One region of the Burkholderia sp. FW306-1C-G01B genome, then DNA from elsewhere that is predicted to be linked to it. Evidence: predicted binding sites of a transcription regulator. Region 1 holds the regulator's gene; each other region holds the start of a gene.
What was found. The regulator FliA, encoded in region 1, starts transcription of late flagellar genes. The targets are predictions, from matches to a motif close to CTAAAGTTTNNNNNNNNNNNGCCGNTA.
Positions count from the first base shown of each region.

Region 2: a site for FliA is predicted at 7,851-7,877, ahead of AC3WLY_RS17740 (DUF4088 family protein). Genes of this name have one in related genera too.
Region 3: a site for FliA is predicted at 3,849-3,875, ahead of motA (flagellar motor stator protein MotA). Genes of this name have one in related genera too.

Region 1 covers NZ_JBYSWZ010000026.1:7,377-16,999, reverse strand. Annotated here, with positions in the region: gene ahcY (adenosylhomocysteinase) at 27-1,445, opposite strand; S-adenosyl-L-homocysteine riboswitch at 1,478-1,605, opposite strand; gene AC3WLY_RS34255 (RNA polymerase sigma factor FliA) at 1,682-2,416, opposite strand; gene AC3WLY_RS34250 (MinD/ParA family ATP-binding protein) at 2,439-3,257, opposite strand; gene flhF (flagellar biosynthesis GTPase FlhF) at 3,250-5,046, opposite strand; gene flhA (flagellar biosynthesis protein FlhA) at 5,043-7,142, opposite strand; gene flhB (flagellar biosynthesis protein FlhB) at 7,225-8,430, opposite strand; gene AC3WLY_RS34230 (DUF805 domain-containing protein) at 8,766-9,146, opposite strand.
Region 2 covers NZ_JBYSWZ010000008.1:169,119-178,741, reverse strand. Annotated here, with positions in the region: gene AC3WLY_RS17780 (DUF6600 domain-containing protein) at 1-973, opposite strand, end outside; gene AC3WLY_RS17775 (ArsR/SmtB family transcription factor) at 1,136-1,843, opposite strand; gene AC3WLY_RS17770 (hypothetical protein) at 2,043-2,183, shown strand; gene AC3WLY_RS17765 (acyl-CoA thioesterase) at 2,314-2,826, shown strand; gene fumC (class II fumarate hydratase) at 2,873-4,267, opposite strand; gene norM (multidrug efflux MATE transporter NorM) at 4,418-5,806, opposite strand; gene AC3WLY_RS17750 (RNA-binding S4 domain-containing protein) at 5,939-6,157, opposite strand; gene AC3WLY_RS17745 (hypothetical protein) at 6,428-6,829, shown strand; gene AC3WLY_RS17740 (DUF4088 family protein) at 6,961-7,737, opposite strand; gene AC3WLY_RS17735 (AzlD domain-containing protein) at 7,899-8,237, opposite strand; gene AC3WLY_RS17730 (AzlC family ABC transporter permease) at 8,234-9,001, opposite strand; gene AC3WLY_RS17725 (AraC family transcriptional regulator) at 9,126-9,623, opposite strand, start outside.
Region 3 covers NZ_JBYSWZ010000018.1:1,130-10,752, reverse strand. Annotated here, with positions in the region: gene aqpZ (aquaporin Z) at 1-347, opposite strand, end outside; gene AC3WLY_RS29395 (H-NS histone family protein) at 648-944, shown strand; gene AC3WLY_RS29390 (glycosyltransferase) at 1,056-2,120, opposite strand; gene flhD (flagellar transcriptional regulator FlhD) at 2,788-3,108, shown strand; gene flhC (flagellar transcriptional regulator FlhC) at 3,201-3,755, shown strand; gene motA (flagellar motor stator protein MotA) at 3,924-4,784, shown strand; gene motB (flagellar motor protein MotB) at 4,798-5,817, shown strand; gene AC3WLY_RS29365 (response regulator) at 5,842-6,219, shown strand; gene cheA (chemotaxis protein CheA) at 6,253-8,505, shown strand; gene cheW (chemotaxis protein CheW) at 8,554-9,069, shown strand; partial or broken gene AC3WLY_RS29350 (methyl-accepting chemotaxis protein) at 9,107-9,623, shown strand, end outside.

The sequences.
Region 1 (9,623 bases):
GCGCACGGCACGGCGGCGGCGGCGCATCAGTAGCGGTAGTGGTTCGGCTTGAACGGGCCGTCCTTCTGCACGCCGATGTACGAAGCCTGCTCGTCCGACAGCACGGACAGGTTCGCGCCGATGCGCGCGAGGTGCAGGCGCGCGACCTTTTCATCGAGATGCTTCGGCAGCACGTACACCTTGTTCTCGTACTCGCCGCCGCGCACGAACAGCTCGATCTGCGCGAGCGTCTGGTTCGCGAACGAGTTCGACATCACGAACGACGGGTGGCCGGTCGCGCAGCCGAGATTCACGAGGCGGCCTTCCGCCAGCAGGATCACGCGCTTGCCGTCCGGGAAGATGATGTGGTCGACCTGCGGCTTGATGTTTTCCCACTGGTACTGGCGGGTCGACGCGACGTCGATTTCCGAGTCGAAGTGGCCGATGTTGCAGACGATCGCGTTGTGGCGCATCGCCTTCATGTGATCGTGGTTGATCACGTGGTAGTTGCCGGTCGCCGTCACGAAGATGTCGGCCTTGTCGGCCGCGTATTCCATCGTCACGACGCGGTAGCCTTCCATCGCCGCCTGCAGCGCGCAGATCGGATCGATTTCGGTGACCCACACGGTCGCACCGAGGCCGCGCAGCGACTGCGCGCAGCCCTTGCCCACGTCGCCGTAGCCGGCAACGACCGCGACCTTGCCCGCGATCATCACGTCGGTCGCGCGCTTGATGCCGTCGACGAGCGATTCACGGCAGCCGTACAGGTTGTCGAACTTCGACTTCGTGACCGAATCGTTCACGTTGAACGCCGGGAACGGCAGGCGGCCGTCCTTTTCCATCTGGTACAGGCGGTGCACGCCGGTCGTGGTTTCTTCGGTCACGCCCTTGATGTGCGCGAGGCGCTTCGAGTACCAGGTCGCGTCGATGTCGAGGTGCTTCGCGATCGACTTGTACAGCGCGACTTCTTCCTCGTTGGTCGGCTTCGCGATCACCGAACGGTCCTTCTCGGCCTTCGCGCCGAGGATCAGCAGCAGCGTTGCGTCGCCGCCGTCGTCCAGGATCATGTTCGCGAATTCGCCGTTCGGCCATTCGAAGATACGGTGCGAGAACTCCCAGTATTCGTCGAGCGATTCGCCCTTGAACGCGAACACCGGCGTGCCGGCTTCGACAATCGCGGCCGCTGCGTGGTCCTGCGTCGAGAAGATGTTGCACGAGGCCCAGCGAACGTCCGCGCCGAGCGCCTTCAGCGTCTCGATCAGCACGCCCGTCTGGATCGTCATGTGCAGCGAACCGGCAATGCGCGCGCCCTTCAGCGGCTGCTGCGCCTTGTATTCGTCGCGGATCTGCACGAGGCCCGGCATTTCGGTCTCGGCGATGTTCAGTTCCTTGCGGCCCCAGCCGGCCAGCGCCATGTCGGCGACGACGTAATCCTTGGAAGCTTGCGAATCGATAATGGCGTTCATCACGCCCTCCTTTCTAAAAAAGTTCTAGATTGGTGACGTGAGCGCCGTTCAGGAAGCGGAGCCGGCGCGACGGTCGCGAAACGCGCGCCGCACGGCTGCTTGGTGAAGCCTTCCGAGCCTGGCGGACGCAGAGTGGTCCGTCGCAACGCTCCTCGGAAAACGGGAGGGATTGTAGCAAATCGGCGCGCAAAATGCGCAAGCGCGCGGCGTCGGCGCGCGTTGCCGTCTGGAAAGGGTCAGGACTCCGCGCCGACCCACGCCTGTTCGCGCAGCCGCGCGCGCAGGCGCGCGACGGCCTGGCTGTGCAGCTGGCACACGCGCGATTCGCTCACTTCGAGCACCGCGCCGATCTCGCGCAGATTCAGACCCCGTTCGTAGTACAGCGACATCAGCAGCTTCTCGCGTTCCGGCAGCCGCTCGATCGCCTCGACGAGCGCCTCGCGCAAATGCTCGTCGAGCAGCGACGACAGCGGATCGGCGTGATCGACGCGATAGCGGTCGAGGAACGGCTCGTCGTCGGCCGCGCGGTCGAAATCCTCGTAGTAGATGAGCTGGCTGCCGTGCAGGTCCTGCAGCATCCCCTGGTATTCGTCGAGCGGCATGTTCAGGTGCTGCGCGATCTCGGTCTCGCTCGCCGAGCGGCCGAGATGCTGCTCGACCTGGTGCACCGCGTGCTCGACCTCGCGCGACGTCTTGCGCAGGCTGCGCGGCAGCCAGTCGTTGCTGCGCAGCTCGTCGAGCATCGCGCCGCGGATGCGCTGCGTCGCGTAGGTCTCGAACTGCGCGCCCTGGTCTTCCTTGTAGCGGCCGGCCGCGTCCATCAGGCCGATCATGCCGGCCTGGATCAGGTCGTCGAGGTCGACGCTCGCCGGCATCTTCGCGACGAGCTGCAGCCCGAGGCGACGCACGAGCGGCGCATATTGCGCGAGCACGTCGGCCTGGGACATCTTTCCTTGAGCGTTGTACATCATGGCTCTCTCCTTCCGGTAGCGCTCACGCGGCGTGTGCCGCGCCCGCCTGATACGACGGCTTGCCGCCCGCGTGGACGGCGCGGTCCGCACCCGAACGCGGGCGCATCGGCCAGTACAGCAGGTCGGCGGCAATCTGCCGGTAGTCGCGCGCGGCCGCCGCCGACGGGAACGCGTCGACCACCGCATGCGTCAGCTCGCGCGCGTGTTCGACGAGCGGATCGGCGCTCACGCAGCCCGCGTCGGCAATCGACACCGTCAGGTAGCGGCTTGCGACGCCCGCGAGGTTGTCGAAGGCCGTCTTCGCATCCGCATGGCTGCCGACGTGATTGGTCAGCACGCGGAACTGCGCGAACGCGTGCGCGAAATGCAGCCGCTTCATGCACGCGTACGCCTCGGTGATCGCCTGCGCGGCGACCCGCGTGACGACCAGCACGTCGTGCGCTTCGCGTGCGAGCGCCGAGAACGAGCCGTCGGCGCCGAGCTGCGCGTCGACGAGGACGATGTCGGCCGGGCCGTCGATGAAGTCGCTCAGTTGCGTGTCGCTGTAGCCGGCGCGCGCGAGCCGCGCGGCCGCGCACAGGCCGAAGCCGGCGGCCACCCGCGTGCGCTCGCCGTCGCGCAGCCACGCGCCCGCGAGCGTCGCGCTGGCCGAATGCACGTCGGCGCGCTCGTCGACGACGAGCACATCCTTGCCGAGCGACGCGAGCGCCGCCGCCAGGTTCACGATGGTGGACGTGCAGCCGACGCCCGCCGGCCCGCCCGTCACCGCGACGATGCGCGACGCGCGCCCGGCCAGCAAGCGCCGCAGCCCTTCGGCCTGGTCGATGATTCGTTTATCCAAATCGCACCTCGTGCAGCTCGGCGGTGGAACGTGCGGTCAGTGCGGAGAGCAGCGTCGGCATGTCTTCGTCTTGCGGCACGAAGGGCGAGCCGTCGCGCGGCACACAGAACGCGCTCTTCAGCAGGAACTTGGTCGATGCGACATACAGGTTCTCCGGCACCTTCTGGCCGGTCGACACGTAATGGACCGGCAGCTTGTAGCGGATCACCGTGTCGAGCACGCCGCCGAGGTGGGTCGCCTCGTCGAGCTTCGTGAGGATGCAGCCGGCCAGGTCCGGATGCTCGCCCGCGCTGCGGTACGCCTGCACGACTTCGTTGAGCGTGTCGCCGTGGCTCGTCGCGTTGAGCAGCAGCAGGCGCTGCACCGGTGCGTTCGCGCCGTGCAGCATCGCGATCTGGTCGGACACCGCGCGGTCGCGCTGGCTCATGCCGATCGTGTCGATCAGCACGATGTGCTTGTTGCGCAGTTCGGACAGCGCGAGCGCGAGATCGCCCGCATCCTTCACCGCGTGCACCGGCACGCCGAGGATCTTGCCGAAGATGCGCAGTTGCTCGTGGCCGCCGATCCGGTAGCTGTCGGTGGTCAGCAGCGCGACCTTGCTCGCGCCGAAGCGCATCACGCAGCGCGCGGCCAGCTTCGCGGTGGTGGTGGTCTTGCCGACGCCCGTCGGCCCCATCAGCGCGAACACGCCGCCGCGCTCCATCAGCGCGTCCTCGCTGTCGAGCACCGGCAGGTTCGCCGCGAGCACCGACTGCGCCCATTCGACGGCCTGCTCGAAGGTCTGCGCGCCGTCGCCGGACGGCAGGTTGTCGACGAGCATCCGCACGAGCTGCGCGGACAGGCCGGCCGCGAACAGGTGCTTCGTCAGCGCGCCGTGCACGGCGCTGCGACGCTGGCGGTCGTGCCACATCAGGCTGTCGAACTGCTCTTCCATCATCCCGCGCAGTTCGCCGAGTTCGTGCATCACCGTGTCGTTGACGATTCGTTCGACGCGCGATTTCACCGCATCGGCCACCGCGGCGGCGGTATCGGCGGACAGGCGCGTGCGCTCGGCCGCTTTCGCGGCGTTCGCGGCGTTCGTGTCGGGCTTGCGCGGGGCAGCAGCCGGCATCCGGCGTTCGGCATCGCGCACGATGTCGCGTGCCCAGTCGGGCGACGATGCGCTCGCGGCACCCTGCGGCGCGAGTGCGCTCGCTTGCGGCGCGGCGGGCGTCGCCTGCGTGCGCGCGATCAGCGCGTCGCGCTGCTGCGTCAGGCGCTTCGCGTGCTCGACGAGCCACGGCGCGGGTTCGGAAGCGGCGGCCGGCCATCCGGCGGCCGGCGTACCGGGGGCCGGCCATCCGGGGGCCGGTGCGGCGGTCGACGGCGCAGCCGCAGCCGCTGCGTCCGCGTCGAGCGTCGAAGGTTGCGCCGCCGTCTCGTCCGCGTCGTCCGTTTCGTTCGCTTCGGCACTTGCGCCGAACACCGACGAAAACACGTCCGGCAGCCCGCCATCGCCCGCCGCATACGGATTGACGCTCGGGCGCGCGAACGCGGCGCCCGGGCGCGACACGATGCCCGGCACCGCGGCGGCCGGCACGGATTCCGGCACGCGCGGCGCGGCGATCCGCGGCCGTGCGGCGGCCGGCGGCGTCACCGCGGCCAGGTCCGAATCGGCCAGTGCAACGATTTCGACGCTGCCGTCATCGAGCGTGCGGTTCGACAGCACGACCGCGTCGGCGCCGAGCGCCTCGCGCACGAGACGAAGCGCGTCGCGGCTCGTTGCGCCGGTGAATTTGCGAATGTTCAAGCGGAACCCCCGATGACGTTAACGACTTTGATCGTGCGTGTGTCCGGCACTTCGGCATACGACAGCACTTTCAATTGCGGCAGGCTGCGGCGCAGGAAACGCGCGAGCATCGCGCGCAGCGCGTGCTGCACCAGCAGCACGGGCGGCAGCCCGAGATTCTGTTGACGCAGCATCGCTTGCTGCGTGCCGGTCAGAAGGTTGTGCGCGAGGCCGGGTTCGAGGCCCGGATTCGCGCCGGTGGCGAGCGCCTGCGACAGCACGCGCTCGAGATTCGAGTCGAGGCCCATCACCTGCATCTCGCCCGCGCCCGGATACCACTGCTGCGTGATCGCGCGGCCGAGCGCGAGCCGCACCGCGGCGGTGATCTCGAACGCGTCGCCGCGGCCCGCATGTTCGGACACGGCCTCGAGGATCGTGCGCATGTCGCGGATCGGCACGCCTTCCTCGAGCAGGTTCTGCAGCACCTTCTGCAGCGTCGTCAGCGAGATCGTCTTCGGCACGAGGTCCTCGACGAGCGACGGCGCGTCCTTGCCGGTGCGCTCGACGAGCGCCTGCACTTCCTGGCGGCCGAGCAGCTCCGCCGCGTGCTGGACGACGAGATGGTTCAGGTGCGTCGCGACGACCGTGCTCGCGTCGACCACCGTGTAGCCGTACACCTGCGCCTGTTCGCGCAGCGCGACGTCGATCCACACGGCCGGCAGCCCGAACGCGGGATCCTGCGTCAGGGCGCCCGGCAGCGCAGCCGTCACCTGGCCGGGGTTGATCGCGAGCCACTGGCCCGGGAACACTTCGCCGACGCCGATCTCGACGCCCTTCAGCGCGATCCGGTATGCGTTCGGCCGCAGTTCGAGGTTGTCGCGGATATGGATCACCGGCGGCAGGAAGCCGATTTCCTGCGCGAATTTCTTGCGGATGCTCTTGATGCGCTTGAGCAGCTCGCCGTCGCTGTTCTTGTCGACGAGCGGGATCAGCCGGTAGCCGACCTCGAGGCCGAGCGGGTCGATCAGCTGCACGTCGTCCCAGGTCGCCTCGTGGCTGTCGGACGGCAGCGCGGCGGGCGGCGCGATGTCGGTCACGTCGCCGGCCGCCTTGCGGGCCGCCGCGCGCTTCGTCTGCGTGCGGGCCAGCCAGATCGCGCCGCCGCCGAGCGCGAGGAACGCGAAGTGCGGCATCCCCGGGATCAGCCCCATGATCACGATGATCACGCCGGTGATCGTCAGCACGCGCGGGTTGGTGAACAGTTGCCCGGTGATCTGCGTGCCGATGTCCTCGTCGGTCGCGACGCGCGACACGATCACGCCGGCCGCGGTCGAGATCACGAGCGACGGGATCTGCGCGACGAGGCCGTCACCGATCGTCAGCAGCGTGTAGTTCGTGCCGGCCGCCGCGAAGCTCATGTCGTGCTGGACCATCCCGACGATCAGCCCGCCGATCACGTTGATCGCCATGATGATCAGGCCCGCGATCGCGTCGCCGCGCACGAACTTCGACGCGCCGTCCATCGACCCGTAGAACTCGGCTTCCTGCGACACGGCCAGGCGGCGCTTGCGCGCCTGTTCCTCGTTAATGAGGCCGGCGTTCAGGTCGGCGTCGATCGCCATCTGCTTGCCGGGCATCGCGTCGAGCGTGAAGCGCGCGGACACTTCGGCGATCCGCCCCGCGCCTTTCGTGATCACCATGAAGTTGATGATCATCAGGATCACGAACACGACGATGCCGACCGCGAAGTTGCCGCCGACGAGGAAGTGGCCGAACGCCTCGATCACCTGCCCGGCCGCGTCGGGGCCCGTGTGGCCCTCGAGCAGCACGACGCGCGTCGACGCGACGTTCAGCGACAGGCGCAACAGCGTCGAGAACAGCAGCACGCTCGGGAACGCCGCGAAGTCGAGCGGCTTCATCGTGTACATGCTGACGAGCAGCACCATCACCGACAGCGCGATGTTGAACGTGAACAGCAGATCCAGCAGCATCGGCGGCAGCGGCAGGATCATCATCCCCAGGATCATGCAGATGAGGATCGGGCCCGCGAGCGCGCGCAGGTTGGTGCCCGCGAACGGGTTCGTGCGCTTCGCGAACAGGCCGGTCGGGGTGCTCATGCTGCCTCCCGCCGGGCCGCCCCAAGGGAGGCAGTCGCCCCCTTGGGGGGCAGCGAACGAATGTGAGCGTGGGGGCTAATCATCACGAGGCTCCTTGCGCGCCTTGCGTGCCGAGCGTGTCCTCGGCTTCCTCGCGCTCATCGTCGGCGGGCACCGACGTGCCCTTGTCGAGTTCGGCCGGCACGTCGAGATCGACCGGCACCGCGGGGAACGCGCCGCCTTCCGAACGGAAGCGCTTGAGCTGGTAGACCCACGCGAGCACTTCGGCGACGGCCGAGTACAGCGAGCCGGGAATCTCGCGTTCGATTTCGACGTTGTGATACAGCGCACGCGCGAGCGGCGGCGCCTCGAGCAGCGGCACGTTGTGCTCGGCCGCGAGTTCGCGGATGCGCGCGGCGACGAGGTTCACGCCCTTCGCGACGACCTTCGGCGCGCGCATCTCGCCGTCCGTGTATTGCAGCGCGACAGCGAAGTGCGTCGGGTTCGTGACGACCACGTCGGCCTTCGGCACGGCCGCCATCATCCGGCGGCGCGCGATCGCGCGCTGCTGCTGGCGGATCCGCCCCTTCACGTGCGGATCGCCTTCGTTCTCGCGATGCTCGCGCTTCACTTCTTCCTTCGTCATGCGCAACTTCTTGTTGTACTGCCAGATTTGGTAAGGCACATCGAGCGCGGCGACCACCAGCATCCCGGCGACCGTCGTGCCGCAGCACACGGCGACGAGATGCAGCGCGTCGGGCAGCGCCGCGCCGAGCGGCTGCGTCGCGAGGCCGAGCAGTTCGTCCTTGCTGCGCCAGATCGCGATGCCGCCGATCCCGCCGACGACCAGCGTCTTCGCGAGCGACATCCCGAGCTGGATCGGCCCCTGGATCGAGAAGATCCGGCCGAGGCCCGAGATCGGGTTCAGGCGGTCGAACTTCAGCTCGAAGGTTTTCTGCGAGATCAGCCAGCCGCCGAGCGCCATCGGCGCGAGCAGCGCCGCGAGGCCGGTGAGCGCGAGGATCGGCAGCAGCGCGGCGAAGCCTTCGAGGCTCGCGCTGCCGGCCGCCGACAGCATCCGGTTCGTGTCGAACGCGGTTGCACGATCGAACGTGAACGCGCCGCGCAGCATCGCCTGCAGATGCGCGCCCGACGGGCCCGCGAGCAGCCACGCGCCGTAGAACCCGGCCGCGAGCAGCGCGAACGAAGCCAGTTCGCGCGAACGCGCGACCTGCCCCTCCTCGCGCGCCTTCTCGCGGCGTCTGGGAGTGGCGGCTTCGGTCTTGTCGAGATCGCTCTCGTCTGCCACGGGGCCTCCAGTCGGGTACGGCGGAATGCCGCTTTCCAGTGACACCGATTATTCATGGAGGCGTCAAACGCCGATCGGTCGAGCAAAGCCGGGAAAGGGGGGTATTTCGGGGAATCGGGCGAGCCGGTGCGAACGAGGCTGGATGGGGGACGGAGCGGCGCGCGACGCGGTGCGATGCGGCGGAAAAACACGGCGATCGGCGCAACGGTGGAGCGAGGTTTCCGGCAAGGTTCCCGGACGGGACGGTGGCGGAGTGAAGCGGGGAACGGTGAAGCGGAGAAAACGAGGAAGTCAGGCCCCGACGCGACGGCATCGCGCGTCGGGGCAGGCGGCGCTCAGGCCGCCGGGATCGGATCCGAGCCGAAGCGGTTCGGGCCTGCGGTGCCGCGCGAGCACATCCACACGAGCAGCAGGATGGGGCCAACGACCGGAATGAGCCCGAGCAGCAGGAACCAGCCCGAGCGGCCCGTATCGTGCAGGCGGCGCACGCTGACCGCGATGCCCGGAATGATCAGCGCCAGCGAAATCAGGAAGATCGCGCCCAGCAGCAGCAGCGCGATCAGGCCCGCGTCGCGGCCGATCGCGCCGAGCACCTGGGCGGCGACCGAAAGAATGCAGCTCAGCAGCGCGAAATACCAGTATTCGGCACGACGCGCACGGCCTTCGAATTTCGCGTATTGATTGAGTACGGAACGAACAGCCTCGGAAAAATTCATTTTATTACCCTCCTGTTTTATATTGGCGACCCCGGAAACAACGCGGGAATTATATGTTCGAATTTCGACAGGCTCCATCTCTTTTCGCATACCGGCCAAGCGAAACCCCGTCGCACCGGCTCGGAACGGCTGTCACAGCGTAATGCGGCGCCGCCGGCTTGCATGCCGCGTCATTTTAATAATCGTGAAAATCTGACAGAAACCACACCTTCAGATAATCCGGCGTTTGATTACAACCGAATGAATCCCGACGCGATCGATAATCGATCCGGTCGTGCGGCATTCGATTTACCGGCCAACCGGCATGACGCGAGCGCGCCAGTCGCGCTACCCTTCGCCATTCCCGATCCCGCTCGCATCGCACCGTATTCCGTCATCCGCTCGCTCCGCTGCTGTCGCTCGCCTGCGCGCTCGCCGCCGGCTGCGCGGGCAAGCCGGGTACGCCCGACCTGCCGCCCGGTGCGCAGGCGCCGGACG
Region 2 (9,623 bases), on a different contig from region 1:
TGACGACCATCGGGCCGGGCACCCATGCCCAGCTATCGTCCACGTACGCCCAGCGGCCGTAGTGATACGGAGCGAAGCCCCACGGTGCATCGTCGACCCACGTCCAGCCCCACGGTGCCTGCCAGATCCAGTGGCCGTCGTGATACGGCGCCCAGTCGGCCGGCGTGTCGTTCGGCACCCATACCGAGCCGTAATTCGGGGTTTCGCGCCACGTGCCGTTCGCGTCGAGATCCTGGTAGCCGGGAACGTCGCGGGACACATAGCGGGCCGATACCGAGCGCTCCTCGGCCGCGTCGCGGCTGGCGGCCCACTGGTCGAGCGCATCGGGGCCCGGCGCGGGCGATTGCTGCGCAACCTGCAGGTCGGTGCCCGTGAACACGACCTGCTGTCCGGGTGACAGCGGGTATTGTCCGTTGCTGCCGTAGACGGTCGCGCTGCCGCTGCGCACCGTGACCGTCGTGCTCGCTCCGTTCGGCGCGACATCGACGCGGTAGTCGCCGGGGCCCGTGATGCCGAGCGCGAGGTTCGGCGTGTCGATTTCGTACGATCCGCCGGCCGGCAGCTGGCGCACGTGCGTCGATACGGTGCCGAGGCCGACCTTCAGTTGCGTCGTCGTGTCGTCGAGGTTCAGCACCGACAGGCTCGTTGAATTGCCGAGCCGCACTGCGGTCGAGCCGATGTGCAGTTCCGAGCGCGCGCCGGCATCGTTCCAGAGCTGGTCGCCGGTCGTCAGCGGCCGGTTCACGGCGGCATACGACCATGTATCGGTGCCGGCCGGTTCGGTCGTCACGGCGCCCGACAGGTAATTGAGCCGCGCGACGCGGCCCGGCGGATCGCCGCCCGGCTGCCGGGCCGCGGCCGCATACGGCGGGGCATCGGCCGATTGTGCGAATGCGGGGGGCAGCGTCGCAAGCGCGACGAACGCGAGCAGCGTATAGCGGGCGGATCGCTTGAGCGTGAACAGGGGAGCCATGGTGAGCGTCTTCGTCGTTATCGCGGCGCGTCGATTCGTGCCGTTGAGTTCACAATATCCGCTCGGTCTGTTTCAGTGCTCGGTGTTTTGTAAGCCGGATGGCACGCCATGTAACAAAACCTGTCCATCGCGAGCCGTTGTCGTGCAGCTGCAATGCTGGCGTCAAGCGGACGTAAGCCACCCGTCGAAAACCTGCTGTCCGGGCACGGTGACGCGCAGCACGCGCGGTCGTGCGGAGCGCTCGATCCAGCCGTGCGCACAGAAGCTCTCGAGCAGTGCGGCGCCGAGCGCGCCGCCGAGATGCGAGCGCCGCTCGCTCCAGTCGAGACAGCCACACGCGAAGCGGCGCCGGCGCGCGCGCTGCTGGGCGACGTCGATGCCCCATTGCGCGAGCGCCCGGGTGCCGAGTTCGGTGGTCTCGATCTCATCGCCGTTGGCGAGCAGCCAGCCGCGCGCGGTGAGCCCGTCGAAGATGCGCACTGCGAGTTCGCCGGCCATGTGGTCGTAGCAGGTGCGTGCGTAGCGCAGTTCGGCCGGCACCGTGCGCGACGGCGGCGGAACCGGGCGGTGCGGCGCGGCCGCGCGGGCGACGTTCGCGAGCGCCTCGAGCGATGCCGCGATGTCGGACGATGCGATCCGGTAATAGCGGTGCCGGCCGCGCACTTCGAGCGCGAGCAGGCCGCCTTCGGTCAGCCGCGCGAGATGCGCGCTTGCCGCGGACGGCGACAGCCCCGCGATCATCGTCAGTTCGCCGGCCGGTCGGGCGCTGCCGTCCATCAGCACCCACAGCATCGCGGCGCGCCCCGGGTCGGCGATCAGCGCGCCGATGCGGCTCAGGCCCGGAAAGTGGTGGTCGTCGTGATCGGTCATCGTCGTGTCTCGTCAGGCGGGGTGACTTGCAGTGTAGTGGGTGCGGGCATTCGATGTTTCGGATCCGGCTGAAATGTCGAATAGCGGTACCGGCGCGGGCACCGACCCTGCGGAAGACCGGACTGCGGCGCCGTGCGGGGCACGCGTAGAATGGCCGGACGCGGCGGCAGCGGGCCGCCGCACGTGACACGATGCAATGATGAAGACGATTTTCTGCCTGTTGGCGGCCGTGCTCGTCTGCTCGGCCTGTGCGCAGGGCGGCGCGGGCGCTGCCGGCGCGCGGGGCGGCAGCCTCGAGATGTACGGGACGATCGACCAGGGCATCACGATACGCCGCTGACGGGCGCCGATCCGTGTGCGTTTCGGGCACGTCGGCGCCGCCGCGCCATACGGGGCGCCCCGCGACGCGTTGCCGCAGTGCAACGTATAATGGCCCGATCACAGCGCCCCTGCCGCCCGGAGCCAACAAGATGCCCCAACCGTCCCCCGTACCGGCCGCCCTCGACCGCACCGAAACCGTATTCCGCTTCCTCGCCGAGCCGTCGTCCGTGAACTTCGGCGGCAAGGTGCATGGCGGCGCGCTGATGAAGTGGATCGACGAGGTCGCGTATGCGTGCGCGGCCGTCTGGTCGAGCCGCTATTGCGTGACGGTCAGTGTCGGCAACATCCGTTTCCAGCGCCCGATCCTGGTCGGCAATCTCGTCGAGCTGAAGGCGCGCGTCGTCGCGACGGGGCGCACCAGCATGCACATCCATGTATCCGTGCACGCCGGCGATCCGAAGGGCGGCGTGTTGCGCCAGACGACCGATTGCCTGGTCGTGTTCGTCGCGGTCGACGAGAACGGCAACCCGGTGCCGGTGCCGCCGTTCGTGCCCGAGACCGACGAACAGAAGGTGCTCGCGAAATATGCGGCCGATGTGCGGGCCGCGCTCGACAAGATTGTCGAGATGAAGCCGGAAGAGGTCGCGAAAGGCGCGGTCTGACCGTCGCGGGCGCCGCGCCGTTTGCACCGCGCCCGTCGTTCCGCCGTTACCGAGAGCCGATCATCTGCTCGGGTCGCACCCACGCATCGAATTCCGCCTCGGTCAGATAGCCGAGCGCGAGCGCGGCGGCCTTCAGCGTCGTGCCTTCCTTGTGCGCCTTCTTCGCGATCTGCGCGGACTTGTCGTAGCCGATATGCGGATTGAGCGCCGTCACGAGCATCAGCGATTCGTTCAGCAGCAGGTCGATGCGAGCGCGATTCGGCTCGATGCCCACCGCGCAGTGGTCGTTGAAGCTCTGCGCGCCGTCGGCGAGCAGCCGCACCGATTGCAGTACGTTGTGCGCGATCATCGGCCGGAACACGTTCAGCTCGAAATTGCCGCTCGCGCCGCCGACGTTGACCGCGACGTCGTTGCCGAACACCTGGCAGCACAGCATCGTCACGGCCTCCGACTGTGTCGGGTTCACCTTGCCAGGCATGATCGAGCTGCCCGGCTCGTTCTCCGGAATCGACAGCTCGCCGAGCCCGCAGCGCGGCCCGCTCGCGAGCCAGCGGACGTCGTTCGCGATCTTCATCAGGCCGGCCGCGACGGTCTTCAGCGCGCCGTGCGCGAACACCAGCGCGTCGGCCGCCGCCATCACCTCGAACTTGCTCGGCGCCGTCACGAACGGCAGCTTCGCCAGGCGGCCGATTTCGTCGGCGACGCGCACCGCGAACTCCGGATGCGCGTTCAGCCCCGTGCCGACCGCGGTGCCGCCGAGTGCGAGTTCGTACAGGTGCGGCAGCGCCGATTCGACGTGACGGATGCCCTGGTCGAGCTGCGCGACATAGCCGGAAAACTCCTGGCCGAGCGTGAGCGGTGTCGCGTCCTGCAGGTGCGTGCGGCCGATCTTCACGATGTCGGCGAACGCCTTCGATTTTGCGTCGAGCGTCGTGCGCAGCGTGCGCAGCGCCGGCAGCAGGTGATTGACGATCGCGTACGCGGCCGCGACGTGCATCGCGGTCGGGAACACGTCGTTCGACGACTGGCCGCGGTTCACGTCGTCGTTCGGATGAACCTTGCGCGCTTCGCCGCGCTCGCCGCCCATCAGCTCGCTCGCGCGGTTCGCGATCACCTCGTTGAGGTTCATGTTGGTCTGCGTGCCGGAGCCCGTCTGCCAGACCGCGAGCGGGAATTCGCGCGGATGCTTGCCGGCGATGATCTCGTCGGCCGCGTCGATGATTGCGCGCGCCTTGTCGTCGGCCAGCACGCCGAGCGACTGGTTCACGGCCGCCGCGGCACGCTTGACGATCGCCAGCGCGTGGATCAGCTCGGGCGACTGCTTCTCCGTCGAGATCCGGAAATTCTGCAGCGAGCGCTCGGTCTGCGCGCCCCAGAGCCGGTCGGCCGGCACGGCGATCTCGCCGAACGTGTCGCGTTCCATCCGAACTGCTTCGTTCATGATGCACTCCTCTTGGAAAGGGGAAAGGCCGCGCAATGCGCGGCGCCGGGCGTATCGTGAGGCAGTCGCGCCGCTCGCGCGGCGTCTTCGGGACTTCGGGTCTTCAGCCGACAAGCATAGCGTCGGCCGCGATTTCGTGTCGTGTCGCGCTCAATGCCGCGCCGCGATGAGCGACGCGGTCTTCAGATGAAAGCGCCATGCCATCAGCGCCGCGACGCTCGCGAGGCCGGCCGCGAGCCCCCACCACAGGCCGCGCGCGCCGAGGCCCGCATGGAACGCGAACCAGTAGCCGGTCGGGAAGCCGATGCCCCAGTAGCCGAAGGTCGCGGCGAGCATCGGGATGCGCGTGTCCTTCAAGCCGCGCAGCGCGCCCGACGCGACGGTCTGCATCCCGTCGACGATCTGGAACACCGCGGCGATGCCGAGCAGCGATGCCGCGAGCGACACCGTGGCCGCATTGGCCGGGTCGTCGAGATGAAGATACAGGCCGACGATCGTGTGCGGCGCGACGATCATCACGACGCCCGACAGCGACATGAACGCGACGCCGAGCGCGAGTGCGACGAAGCCCGCATGCCGTGCGGCGACGGGCGAGCCCGCGCCGACCCAGTAGCCGACCCGGACGTTGGCGGCCTGGCCGATCGCGAGCGGCACCATGAACGATACCGACGCGACGTTCAGCGCGATCTGGTGCGCGGCGAGCGACGTCGCGCCGAGTACGCCGACCGTGAGGCCGGTGCCGAGGAACAGCGTCGATTCGACCCCGTACGTGATCGCAACGGGCCAGCCGATGCCGATCAGCTCGCCCATCACGGGCAGCTTCGGGCGCGCCGCGGTCACGAAATGGCGGAAGCGCTGCCGGCCGTGCAGCAGCCAGATCAGCGCGAGCGCGGTGAGCCAGATCGTGATCGTCGTCGCGACCGCCGACCCGAGAAAGCCGAGGCGCGGCAGCCCGAATGCGCCGTGGATCAGCCCGTAGTTCAGCACGCCGTTGACGCCGACGCCGCCGATCGACACCCACAGCAGCCGCCGCGCGGCGCCGATCGCCGGCAGGAATGCGCGCATCAGCCCGACGCCGATCAGGCTGCCGAGCGCCGCGAAGCGCAGGATGCCCGTGTATTCGCCGACGTGATGCGCGAGCAGCGGCGGCTCGTGGAACATCAGCAGGATCGGTTCGGCCAGCGACAGCGCGACGATTGCCGGAATCGCGAGCAGCACGGACAGCGCGAACCCGGTCCAGTAGATGTGCGGCACGCGGTCCTCGGCCTGGGCGCCGCGCGCATGTGCGACGCTCACGCTGACCGACGACAGCACGCCTTGCAGAATGGTGACGATGACGAAGAAGAAGTTCGCGCCGAGACCGCCGGCCGCGAGCGAATCGGGGCCGAGCGAACCGAGCAGCACCGTGTCGGTGACGCTCATCGCCATTTGTGAAAGTTGCGCGATCGCGAGCGGTGCGGCGAGGCGCGCGGTATCGGCAGCGTGACTGGACAGCGACGGCGGCGCGGAGGCCGTCCGCGTGAGACCGGAGTGCGACATGGAATGGGCGCTCGCGCGGGTGCGGGCCCGCGCTGTCTGTATTTATTTTGAGAGACGGCTAGCTTACGGCTTTATTCGTACCGTGTCGAACGCGCGCGCCGATGGCCATGTCGCGGACAGGGGGAACAGGCCCTAAGCCTCGCGCACCGCGATGCGCGTGTCGCCGAGCAGCACGACCTGGCCCGCGCGGATCTTGCAGGTCTTGCGAAGCTCGACCGCGCCGTCGACTTTCACCGCACCGGACGCGACGATCAGCTTCGCGGTACCGCCGCTGTCCGCGAGGCCGGTGATCTTCAGAAGGTTGTGCAGCTCGACGTATTCGCCGGTCAGCGTGAAATCCAGGTTGGGCATGACGAAGAAGGTGCGCAATGCGCGGAAGGAATCGCCTCGCATCATACGGCACCGCGGGCCGGCGCGCGAGCGCGGGCGGTCGCGGCACGCAGATGTTAAGGACTGTGAGCGATTCGTCAGCAAATGAAACGGTGGGTAACAGTCTGAGAGATTCGAGAACCTGCCGTGCGGGCCGCGGGTCTTTTGTCGTACCTGCTGCGTGTTGCGGCGGGGGACGCGACGGACCGCATCGCTGCGGTTCGCGCCCACAACTTCTTGAGGAGGATTGTCATGTCCAAGATTCGTACGATGCTGATCGGTGCCGCGCTGACGGCGTTCGCCACTTCGGCCGCGTTTGCCCAGACGGGCACGGCGGCGCAGGGCGCGGCAGGTGCCGGCGTGCAGGCGCAGACCCCGGCAGCGGGTGTCGGCGCGGGCGTGCAGGGCAGCGCCGGCGCGAACGCGTCGGGCAATGCGGTCGGCGGCGCAACCGATGCGGTCGGCGCGGCAGCCGACGGCGCGAAGGATACGGCGTCGTCGGCCGTCCACTCGGCCAAGAAGCACGCGAAGCACACCGCGAAGTCGGCCAAGAGCCATGTTGGCTCGGCCAAGGCGAAGGCCGGCGAAGCGACCGAAGGCGGTGCATCGGTCGGCGCGGAGGGCGGTGCATCGGCCCAGGGCGCCACGCAGTAAGCGGTGCCTGGCGCCGCGCGACGCTCGCCCTGGACGGCGCGTCGCGACGGCGGCCGTCCGGCGGCCCGGTTCGCTTCGCGCGAACCGGGCCGTTTTCATGTGTTCATGCTTTCAGCAGCGCGGGCGTGCGGTCACGGCCGACGCTGTCCCTGGCCTTGTCCCTGCGCGGGGCGCGCGGCAGCCGGCGTGAATACGCTGCGCAGCCACGCAGCGAGCCGCGCGAAGACGTCGTACGGCTCTTCGACGAAGATCTCCGGTTTCAGCAGCCGCAGGTATTCCATGATCTGCTGCGCTTCCTGTTTCTGGAACGAGCCATGTGCGAGCCCGAGCCGCAGCAATCCGCGCAGTTCGCCGAGCTTGTCGCGCGCGGTGCTGCCGACGCTCATCTCGCATGCGAGCTTGGCCTCGTAAATCCGTTGCCGCAGCGATTCCGCGAGCCGCCATGCGGGCGTTTGCATCAGTTCTTCGAGCGCCTGGATGTCCTGAGCCGCGCCCTTGATCTGCGACGCGAGCGGGTCGATCTGCGCCGGGTCGCCCTGCGCCTCGGCGACGATCGCCTTCGCCCAGTCGCGGCATGCCCTCGCGAGTTCGTCGGGTGTCCATTCGGAGCGCGACGCGAAGCCGAAGCCGAATTCGCCGGCCTGCCGCATCAGGATCGCGACGACGTCCGGAAATTCCTTGTCTAGCGTGCGCTTTGCCCACGCGTACTGGCCGCCCTGCAGCATGCGCTGCACCGCGTGCTCGGTCAGCGGAACCATGTTGTCGAGCAGCTTCGCGCGCAGGAAATCCTCGAACGACGGTGTCGCGAACTGCGGGTCGAGTTTCAGCGACACGCGGACGAACGCGTCGTAGTCCTTGCGCAGGGACTCGAGCGTGTCGTCCTTGAGGGAAAGGGTGATCTGGCCCATGAATCGTCTCGATGGCGGCCCGCGCAGGCCGGCGGTCGGCACGGCGCACCGGTGCGGGCGCAGCGTCGACTGACCGGTGCGCGCCGAGGCCGGTGGCGGGTTTTCATTTCCTATATCGGCGCGCCGCGCGGAAACTTGAGCGCGCGTGGTGGAGTGTCCGCTCAGGCGGGCAGCCAGTGCGGCAGCACGATCCCTTGCCAGAAAAAGAACACCGCGAGCCCCGCCGCGATCGTCACGAGCGGGCGGCGGGTCGCCGCCGACACGAGCACGGCGGCGAGCGCGCCGACGAGCTGCGGATTGCGCCAGGTCAGTTCGGCCGTGCCGCCATGCGGCGAGACGGTCATCGGCACGATGATCGCGGTCAGCACGGTGACGGGCACGAAGCCGAGCGCGGTCCGCACGAGCGGCGGGAAGGTCAGCCGCTCGCCGAACAGGAACAGCGTCGTGCGGATTGCGTAGGTGATGACGGCCATCCCGAGGATCAGCAGCGCGTAGCTCACGATGCGGCCTCCGTGCGTGACCGCGCGCGCGAGCGCTCGTGCCGCAGTGTCAGCGCGACGCCGATCGCGACGCCGGCGGCAACCGCGCCGAGCAGCCCGAGCTTGTACGGCCAGCCCTGCCAGAAGTACGCGAGCGTGCCGGCCGTCGCGGCCGCCGCGAAATAGCGCAGCGTGCCGAGCTGCGGGACGACGATCGCGATGAAGGTCGCCGCCATCGCGAAATCGAGGCCGAGCGACTGCAGGCCCGGGAATGCCGCGCCGAAGCCGATGCCCGCGAGCGTCCAGACCTGCCAGTTCAGGTACATCGCGAGCCCGGAGCCGAAAAAGTAGTGCGGGCCGATCGTGCCGGGCGGGAAGTGCCGGTAGTGCGCATAGGCGACCGCGAACACCTCGTCGGTCATCAGCGCGCCGAGCGTGGCGCGCCAGCGCAGCGGCAGGTGCGCGACATAGGGCGCGAGCGTCGCGCTGTACAGCAGGTGGCGCAGGTTCACGATCAGCGTCGTCGCGAGTACGACGACGAAGCTCGCGCTGCCCGCGATCAGGCCGAGCGCGATGAACTGCGCGGAGCCCGCGAACACGGCGAGCGACATCAGCACGCCGTGCCATGCGGCAAGCGGGCCGCCGCCGACGAGCGTGCCGAAAATCACGCCGAACGGCGCCGCGCCGATCATCATCGGGATCGTGTCGCGCGCGCCGTCGAGCCATTCGTTGAGCGGGCGGCGACGGGGCGATGCGGGTGTCGGGTTCAAAGCGTGCTCCTCCATGCGCTGGAGGATAGCGGGCTGGTGGTTTTCGGGCTTGTATGTTCTTGCGGTCGCGGGCGGGGTGGCTGCCCGGGCGTTTGTCGGCGCAGCGGCAAGCGAGCGGCCGGATGCGGGAAGCCGCGCGTCAGCTCGCCTGCCAGCGCCCGGGCGGCACGCCGAACATCCGTTTGAAATGCCGCGTGAAGTGGCTCTGGTCGACGAAGCCGCTGGCCGCCGCGACGTCGGCGACGGGCACGCCCGCCCGCAGCGGCGCCAGCGCGCGCTGCAAGCGCAGCTGGTTGCGCCAGGCATGCGGCGGCATGCCGGTCGTACGCGTGAACAGGCGCGCCGCGTGGAACGGCGACAGGCCGGCCGCCTGCGCGACTTCGTCGAGCGTCACCGTGCACGTGAGATCGGCGGCGAGCCGCTCGCGCATCGCATCGACGCGCGGCTCGTCCGCCGCGAGCGGCGCCGGTCGTGGCTGCGCGTCGGCATGGCGCACGATCAGCGTCGACAGCGCGTCGAGCATGGCCGTTTCGGCGGCGAGCGGATCATAGATGCGCGGTGCGCCGGAGGCTGGATCGCCGGCCGCCGGATCGCCGGCCGCCGGATCGTCGGCCGGCTGCCCGTGCGCATGGGAGGA
Region 3 (9,623 bases), on a different contig from region 1:
CTGCCGACGACGTCGAAGCCCGGCTTGCCGGTCGCGATCAGGTACAGCACGAACGCGCCGAGCGTTGCGCCGACAACCTGCGCGACGATGTACGGCGCGAGATCGCGTGCCGGGAAACGCCCGGCGACCGTCAGGCCGACGCTCACCGCCGGATTCAGGTGGCAGCCCGAAATGTGGCCGATTGCGAATGCCATCGTCAGCACGGTCAGGCCAAAGGCAAGTGCGACGCCGGCAAAGCCGATGCCGAGGCCCGGAAAGGCGGCGGCCAGCACAGCGCTTCCGCACCCGCCGAGCACCAGCCAGAACGTGCCGAATACCTCTGCAGCGAGACGCTGAGAAAGCTTCATGTAAGGACCTCGTTCAAGTGGGTTGAAAACAACCGGACGACACGACGGATTTATTCCGTCGCCCGGAATTGGTCTGGATTATAGGAAATGAATCGGGTCCGGGAGGGTCAACGATTGTTAAATTTGAATGGCTGACGAATGCCTTTTATTAGAATAAGCCCGCATTCTCGATATAGCCGAATTGGTTAAAGATGACAGTATTTATTTCGAAGGGCAGGGCGGCAGTACGGATGGCGTAACGGATGTTTGTGTCCCGGTCGGATTCGCCGGGGCCGCATCATCGAAAAGGGAGTCGAAAAAATGTCTCAATACGCGAAACTCAAGGCGCAGATCGCCGATCTGCAGGCCCAGGCGGACGACGTACGCCGCCAGGAAGTGGCGGCGGTGATTGCCGACGTCCAGCGAATGATTGCCGAATACGGCCTGACGGCCCAGGACCTGGGCTTCGCGGAGCGGGCGCGGCGCGGCCGCCCGCCGAAGAAGGCGCCGCTGCCCCCGAAATACCGTGATCCGAAGTCGGGTGCGACCTGGAGCGGGCGCGGCAAGCCGCCGAATTGGATCGTCGGGAAAAACCGCGATCGATTCCTGATCGAATGACGGAAAGCCAAAAAGAAAGAGCCGCATCGTCGATGCGGCTCTTTTGCTTTGCGGTTTTGCGCGCCGATTTCGGCGCGGATTTTACGGAATATTTCCGCGCGGATTTCCGCGTCAGGCGCCTGCGACCCGGCGCAATGCCGGTTGCCCGGTAGCCGTGCAAAGCGATTCGTAAGTCTCGACATAACGCTGCGCCATGGCCTTCGAGCTGAAACGTGTGTCGAACCGTTCGCGGATCGCGGTGCGCGACAGGCTGTCGATCCGGTGCAATGCGCCGACCGCGCCCTGCACGTCCTCGACGATGAAGCCGGTCACGCCGTCCTCGATCACTTCCGGCACCGAGCCGCGATTGAACGCGACGACCGGCGTGCCGCACGCCATCGCCTCGATCATCACCAGGCCGAACGGTTCCGGCCAGTCGATCGGAAACAGCAGCGCCTTCGCGCCGGACAGGAACGCGGGCTTCTGCGCTTCGTTGATCTCGCCGATGAATTCGACGTGCGCCTGGCCGAGCAGCGGCTCGATCACTTCCTTGAAGTAGTCGGCGTCGGCCTTGTCGACCTTCGCGGCGATCTTCAGCGGCAGCCCGCTTTGCGCGGCGATCCGGATCGCCGTGTCGACGCGCTTTTCGGGACAGATCCGACCGAGGAACGCGAGATATTCGGGCTTCACGCCCGGCTGCGGCGTGAGCAGCGTGTCGGGCAGCCCGTGGTACACGGTGCCGGCCCACGCGGCCTGCGGCAGCGGCTTGCGCTGGTTGTTCGAGATCGACACGACCGGCGCGTCCGGGAACGAGTCGAACACGGGCTGCAACTCCGGCAGGTCGAGGCGGCCGTGCAGCGTCGTCACGTACGGCGTGTCGAGACGCGACATCAGCGGGAACGGCAGGTAATCGAGGTGAAAGTGCAGCACGTCGAATTCATGTGCGACGCGGGCGACCTGCTCGAGGAGCCGCATGTGGGGCGCCATCGAATCGCGGATCGACGGGTCGAGCCGCAGTGCGCGCGGCCAGGCCGCCTCGAGGCGGGCCGACGTGACGGAGTCGCCGCTGGCGAACAGCGTCACGTCGTGCCCGAGTTCGACGAGCGCCTCGGTGAGGTAGGACACGACACGCTCGGTGCCGCCGTAGAGTTTCGGCGGGACGGCTTCGTAAAGGGGCGCGATCTGGGCAATTCGCATGGATGTTCTCCGATGTCGATCCGTGTGGGCGCTGCGGCGCCGATGCGGATCCCCTACAAGGTTGCGGAACTCGCCGACGCACGCTGTTGGCGGTACGTGGCCGGGCCCTGGGCGGGGTGCGCGGGGCGCCGGACGGCAAGCTGCGGGGCGGGCCGGCACGGCTCGCGCCGCCGCCCATTGGAGTCCATTATCGATATCGGCCTGAGGGGTTCGAGTGTTTTTTCAAACACTTAAGGCTTGTTACACGATGAAATACGCGAAAACCCCGAGAAAAAGGGCGGGAAAACATAAATCGAGACAGAATCAACTATTGTTGCGCCATCGTGAAAAACCACTATAATTTTTACCGATCCGATGGTCGGCGGCCTTGCCGGCAAGCCTTCCGCCATTGCGCGGCGGTCATCGAACCCATCTCGGCCGAATCCGCGCCGTCACCCGCTTTCCCGATTGCCCCCTTTCAATTCGCCTTGTCGGAAAAATTCCTACACGGATTACAGACAAATCCTGCGCGGCATACGCCACTTCGCTGATACCGACATAAATGCCGTTTGGCCAAAATTTGCCCTGTAAGAATATAAACGAGCCGACTGAGCGCCTGGTGCGCGCTGATCGAGCAAACGTTGTCATAACACGAATGGCCAAAGCAAAGCTCTTTAACGGGGGAATCATGAGCGCTACCAGCGAAATGCTCAGTGAGATCAAAGAGGTCAACCTGTCGTACCTCCTCCTCGCGCAACGCCTGTTGCGGGAAGACAAGGCGATGGGCATGTTCCGCATGGGAATTTCCCAGGAACTGGCCGACGTGCTCGCGAACCTCACGCTCGCACAGACCGTGAAGCTCGCCGCGTCGAACCAGATGCTGTGCCGCTTCCGCTTCGACGATCACGCACTGCTGTCGTCGCTCGCCGACAAGGGCCGCAGCGATGTCGTCGCGCATGCCCACTCGGCCATCCTGATGGCCGGGCAGCAGGTCGAAAGCGTCCGCTGATCCATCCCGCCTTGCGTTTGTCCCGGCGTGCCGCGCCGGCCGGCAGCGTATTGGCCACCCATCCGAACCACGTCAAGCGGACGGTTATCACCATGGCAAGCAAAAGCGTCGTGATCGAGGTGAAGGAAATCACCCTCGCCATCGAACTGATCGAACTGGGCGCCAGGCTGCAGTTGCTGGAGGCGGAGACGAGCCTGTCGCGGGACCGTCTGATCAAGCTGTACAAGGAACTGAAGGGCGTGTCGCCGCCGAAGGGGATGCTGCCGTTCTCGACCGACTGGTTCATGACGTGGCAGCCGAACATCCACTCGTCGCTGTTCTACAACATCTACCGGTTCATGCAGGACCACGGCCGCTGCGAGCCGATCCAGTCGATCGTGAAAGCGTACCGGCTCTATCAGGAGCACGTGAACCTGTCCGGCGACGAGGCCGCGCTGAGCCTCACACGCGCGTGGACGCTCGTGCGCTTCTTCGATTCGGGGATGCTGCAGATGACCCCGTGCACGCGCTGCGGCGGCCACTTCGTCGCGCACGCGCATGATCCGCATCAAGGTTTCGTCTGCGGCCTGTGCCAGCCGCCGTCGCGCGCGGGCAAGACCCGCAAGGCCGCCGCCGCGCGCGCCGAACTGGCCGCCGCCGCGGCCTGAGCGCCGCCGGGCGGGGTGCAAGCGGCTGCCGCGGGCCGCGCGAACCGTCTGCCGACTGCTGGTAAACACCGTCGGGCCGCCGCCGGGCGGCCGCGAAAGTTTTCCTGCCGACTGCCGTAAACCTGTTTAACGGCGATCTTCCCGCCGGTCTTTCATGAGGGACAGGCAGTGCTGATTATCGTGGGAACACTCGTGACGCTGTTGTCGGTCTTCGGCGGTTATGCGCTGGCAGGCGGGCATCTGGGCGCCTTGATCCAGCCCATCGAGATCCTGATGATCGTGGGCGCCGGCGTCGGCGCATTCATCCTCGGCAACGGTGGCAAGACCATCAAGGCCACGCTGCGCGTGCTGCCGACGCTCTTCAAGGGCTCGAAATACACGAAGGACGTCTATATGGAGCTGATGGCGCTCCTGTACGTGCTGCTCGCGAAGGCGCGCAAGGAAGGCACGCTGACGCTCGAGGCCGACATCGACGATCCGGAAAAGAGCCCGATCTTCACGCAATACCCGAAGATCCTCGCCGATCACCACATCGTCGAATTCCTGACCGACTACCTGCGCCTGATGGTGGGCGGCAACATGAACGCGTTCGAGATCGAGAGCCTGATGGACGAGGAGATCGAGACGCATCACTCGGAAGGCGAAGGCCCCGCGCACGCGCTGATGCGCGTCGGCGACGCGATGCCGGCGTTCGGCATCGTCGCGGCCGTGATGGGCGTCGTGCACACGATGGCGTCCGCGGACAAGCCGCCCGCGGTGCTCGGCGCGATGATCGCGCAGGCGCTGGTCGGCACGTTCCTCGGGATCCTGCTGTCGTACGGGCTGATCGGGCCGCTCGCGAGCCTCGCGGAGCAGCGCGTCGCCGAGTCGACCAAGATGTTCCAGTGCATCAAGGTGACGATCCTCGCGACGCTGAACGGCTATGCGCCGGCGATCGCGGTCGAGTTCGGCCGCAAGGTGCTGTTCTCGACCGAGCGGCCGTCGTTTTCCGAGCTCGAAGAGCACGTGCGCCGCGTGAAGGCGAAGTGACGCGGAGCGACCAATGAGCAAGAGCAAGGATCGCGCGATCGTCGTCAAGCGGGTGGCCCCGGCGAAGAAGGGCCACCACGGCGGCGCATGGAAGCTTGCGTACGCGGACTTCATGACCGCGATGATGGCGTTCTTCCTGCTGATGTGGCTGCTGAGCTCGGTCACGCCGGTGCAGCTGAAGGGGATCGCCGAATACTTCAACACGCCGCTGAAGGCCGCGCTGTTCGGCAGCGGCGACCGCAACTCGCAGGACTCCAGCATCATCAACGCCGGCGGCCGCGACCTGTCGAGTACCGACGCCGGCACGCTGCGCCGCACCGACGGCACGACGTCGCTCGCCGAGCGCGTCGCGAAGCCGGTCGACGAGCAGGCGCAAGCGCAGGCGCAGGGCGCGATCGAGCGGCGCGAGCAGGCGCGCCTGCACGACCTGCAGATCAAGCTGATGGCCGCGATCGAGGCCAACCCGACGCTGCGCCAGTTCAAGCAGCAGATCCGCATCGATTCGACGCTGATGGGGCTGCGCATCGAGATCGTCGATACGCAGAAGCGGCCGATGTTCGCGATGTCGAGCGATCACGTCGAGCCGTACATGCGCGACATCCTGCGCGAGATCGGCAAGACGCTGAACGACGTGCCGAACCGGATCATCGTCCAGGGCCACACCGACGCCGTGCCGTACGCGGGCGGCGAGGGCGGCTACAGCAACTGGGAGCTGTCGGCCGACCGTGCGAACGCGTCGCGCCGCGAGTTGATTTCCGGCGGCATGGACGAGGCGAAAGTGCTGCGCGTGCTCGGCCTCGCGTCGACGCAGAACCTGAACAAGGCCGACCCGCTCGATCCGGAAAACCGCCGGATCAGCGTGATCGTGCTGAACCGCAAATCCGAAGAAGCGCTGATGCGCGACGACGCGACGACCACGACGCTGTCGGCCGACGCGGCGGGCTCGAAGCTGCTCGCGCAGCAGCTCGCCGGCCCGGCGCCGGCCGCGCGTCCGGCGGTCGCGAGTGCCGCCGCCGCGGCGCCGAAACCCTGACGTTCCCGAGATTCCGAGACAGACATGATCCGAACCATTCTCGCCATCGACGACTCCGCGACCATGCGTGCGCTGCTGCAGGCGACGCTTGCGCAGGCCGGCTACGACGTGACGGTGGCGCCGGACGGCGAAGCCGGCTTCGACATGGCCGCGACCGCGCCGTACGACCTGGTGCTGACCGACCAGAACATGCCGCGCAAGAGCGGGCTCGAGGTGATCGCCGCGCTGCGCAAGCTGACCGCGTATGCGGACACGCCGATCCTCGTGCTGACGACCGAAGGCAGCGATGCCTTCAAGGACGCCGCGCGCGACGCGGGCGCGACCGGCTGGATCGAGAAGCCGATCGATCCGGTCGTGCTGGTCGACCTGGTCGCGACGCTGTCCGAGCCGGCTGCCTCCTGAAATGAACGCGACGAATCCAACCGGTGACCGGGCATGACTCTCGATATCACGCAGTTCTACCAGACCTTTTTCGACGAAGCGGACGAGTTGCTCGCGCAGATGGAGCAGCTTCTGCTGAACCTCGACGTCGACTCGCCCGACCCCGAAGACCTCGCTGCGATCTTCCGCGCCGCGCATTCGATCAAGGGCGGCGCGGCGACGTTCGGCTTTTCCGCGCTGACCGATACGACGCACATCCTCGAATCGCTGCTCGACCGCGCGCGCAACCATGAGTTGACGCTGACCAAGGAGATGATCGACGCGTTCCTCGAGACCAAGGACGTGTTGTCCGACCAGCTCGTCGACTACCGCGCGAGCGCCGAACCGGACGCGGCAGCCGCCGCGACGATCTGCGCAAAGCTCGAACGGTTGAAGGCCGAGAGCGGCGCGGGCGCGCCGGCGGTCGCTGCGGCCGCGCCTGCCGCGCCGGTCGCCGCTGCTGCCGAACCGGCCACACCGGCCGCGGAGCCCGCCGCCGGCGGCGATCGCGCGCCCGATCATGTGGTCGAGCAGGCCGTCGCGGCCGCGCATCCGGCGGCCGACGCGGGCGAAGACGGCCCGCACCTGAAGATCACGCTGGCGGGCGTCGACGCGAAGGACCGGGAACTGCTCAGCGAAGAACTCGGCAACCTCGGCCGGATCGTCGGCCGCGAGGAAGCGGGCGACGACCTGACGCTGTGGCTCGAATCGGACGTGCCGTCCGACGACATCGTCGCCGTGTGCTGCTTCGTGATCGACGAAAGCCAGATCCGCATCGCGCACGGCACGGCGCCGGCCGCGACGGCGGCACCGGCCGTCGCGCAGGACGCTGCGGCTCCGGCCGCCACCGCGCAACCCGCGCGGGTCGAGGTATTCACACCGCCGGCCGCCGCGCCGCAACCGGCCGCACCGGCACCGGCTCCCGCAACCGTCGAGCCGGCCGCGGCCGCGGCAACGCAACCGCCGCAGCAACCCCAACGGCCGCAGGCCGAACACGCGGCGCAGGCCGCCGCGCATCACGACGACAAGCGCGCGCGCCCGGCCGCCGCGGCCGCATCGGGCGCCGAAGGCAGCTCGATCCGTGTCGGCGTCGAGAAGGTCGACCAGCTGATCAACCTCGTCGGCGAGCTCGTGATCACGCAGGCGATGCTCGCGGAGACCGCGAGCGCGTTCGATCCGGCGCTGCACGACCGCCTGTTCAACGGGATGGCGCAGCTCGAGCGCAACGCGCGCGACCTGCAGGAAGCCGTGATGTCGATCCGCATGATGCCGATGGACTACGTGTTCAGCCGCTTCCCGCGGCTCGTGCGCGACCTCGCCGGCAAGCTCGGCAAGCAGGTCGAGCTCGTCACGTTCGGCCAGGCGACCGAACTCGACAAGAGCCTGATCGAACGGATCATCGATCCGCTCACGCACCTCGTGCGCAACAGCCTCGACCACGGGATCGAGACGGTCGACAAGCGCGTCGCCGCCGGCAAGGACGCGGTCGGCCAGCTCGTGCTGTCGGCCGCGCATCACGGCGGCAACATCGTGATCGAGGTCAGCGACGACGGCGCGGGCCTGAACCGCGAGCGGATCCTCGCGAAAGCCGCGAAGCAGGGCATGCAGGTGTCCGACAACATCAGCGACGAAGAGGTGTGGAACCTGATCTTCGCGCCGGGCTTCTCGACCGCCGAGACGGTGACCGACGTATCGGGCCGCGGCGTCGGGATGGACGTCGTGAAACGCAACATCCAGTCGATGGGCGGCCACGTCGAGATCACGTCGCAGGCCGGCCGCGGCACGACCACGCGGATCGTGCTGCCGCTGACGCTCGCGATCCTCGACGGGATGTCGGTGAAGGTCGGCAGCGAGATCTTCATCCTGCCGCTGAACTTCGTGATGGAGTCGCTGCAGCCGTCGATCGACGATATCTACACGGTCGGCAACGGCGAGCGCGTGGTGCGCGTGCGCGGCGAATACCTGCCGCTGGTCGCGCTGCACGAGGTGTTCTCGGTCGAGGACGCCCGCACCGACCCGACGCAGGGGATCGTCACGATCATGCAAACCGAGGGGCGCCGCTTCGCGATGCTGATCGACGAGCTGGTCGGCCAGCAGCAGGTGGTCGTGAAGAACCTCGAAACCAATTATCGCAAGGTGCACGGCATCTCGGCGGCGACCATCCTCGGCGACGGCAGCGTCGCGCTGATCGTCGACGTCGCGGCGCTGAACCGAGAAACCCGTGCGACGCACGGCGCCCGAGCCGGCGCCGAGCTCGCGATGTTCTGACTCTCGCCATTCAACCGATTGGGGGCAAACGTGTCTGCTGAAGTCCAAATGATCAATCCGGCCGCGGCGAACGCGGCGACGAGCCGCCGCGACGCGGCGCAAGGCGACGCGACGGGCCAGGAATTCCTCGTGTTCACGCTCGGCGACGAGGAATACGGGATCGACATCCTGAAGGTGCAGGAAATCCGCGGCTACGACAGCGTCACGCGCATCGCGAACGCGCCGGACTTCATCAAGGGCGTGATCAACCTGCGCGGGATCATCGTGCCGATCGTCGACATGCGGATCAAGTTCCATCTCGGCCGCGTCGAGTACGACCACCAGACCGTCGTGATCATCCTGAACGTCGCGCACCGCGTGGTCGGGATGGTGGTCGACGGCGTGTCGGACGTGCTGACGCTGCAGACCGACCAGATCATGCCGGCGCCGGAATTCGGCGCGACGCTGACGACCGAGTACCTGACGGGCCTCGGCACGGTCGACGGCCGGATGCTGATCCTGATGGATATCGAGAAGCTGATGTCGAGCCGTGAAATGGCGCTGATCGAGACACTCGGCGGTTAAGCGCGCCGCGCGCGCAGGAATTTCGGGAGAATCTGCAATGTTGCATAACTGGTCGATCCGCACGACGCTCACGGCGGTCGGACTCATCCTCGTGTGCCTGGCCGCCGCGGTCGGCGGGCTCGGCCTCTACGCGCTCGATCACGCGAGCCGCTCGCTCGACGAGATCGCGCACGTCGACCTGCCGGCGATCCACACGCTCGACGACACGGCCGCGCACCTGCTGCGTGCGCGTGTCGCGCTCGATCGTTTCCGTACGCTGACCGAAGCCGGCAATGCGGCCGACGCGACGAAGGTGCTCGACCGCGCGCAGGAGCTGTTTGCGAAGTCGAACCAGAACTGGCAGGCGTTCCAGTCGTTGCCGAAGCTCGGCGTCGAGCAGACGCTCGTCGACGAGCTCACCGCACGCTACACGACGATCGTGAAGGAAGGCGTCGAGCCCGAATTTACCGCGGCGCGCGCGGGCGACATGGCGGCGTACCACGCGATTGCCGACACGAAGATCAGCCCGATGTTCGTCGCGTTCGACCAGACGGCGGCAGCCGTGATCGTATCGC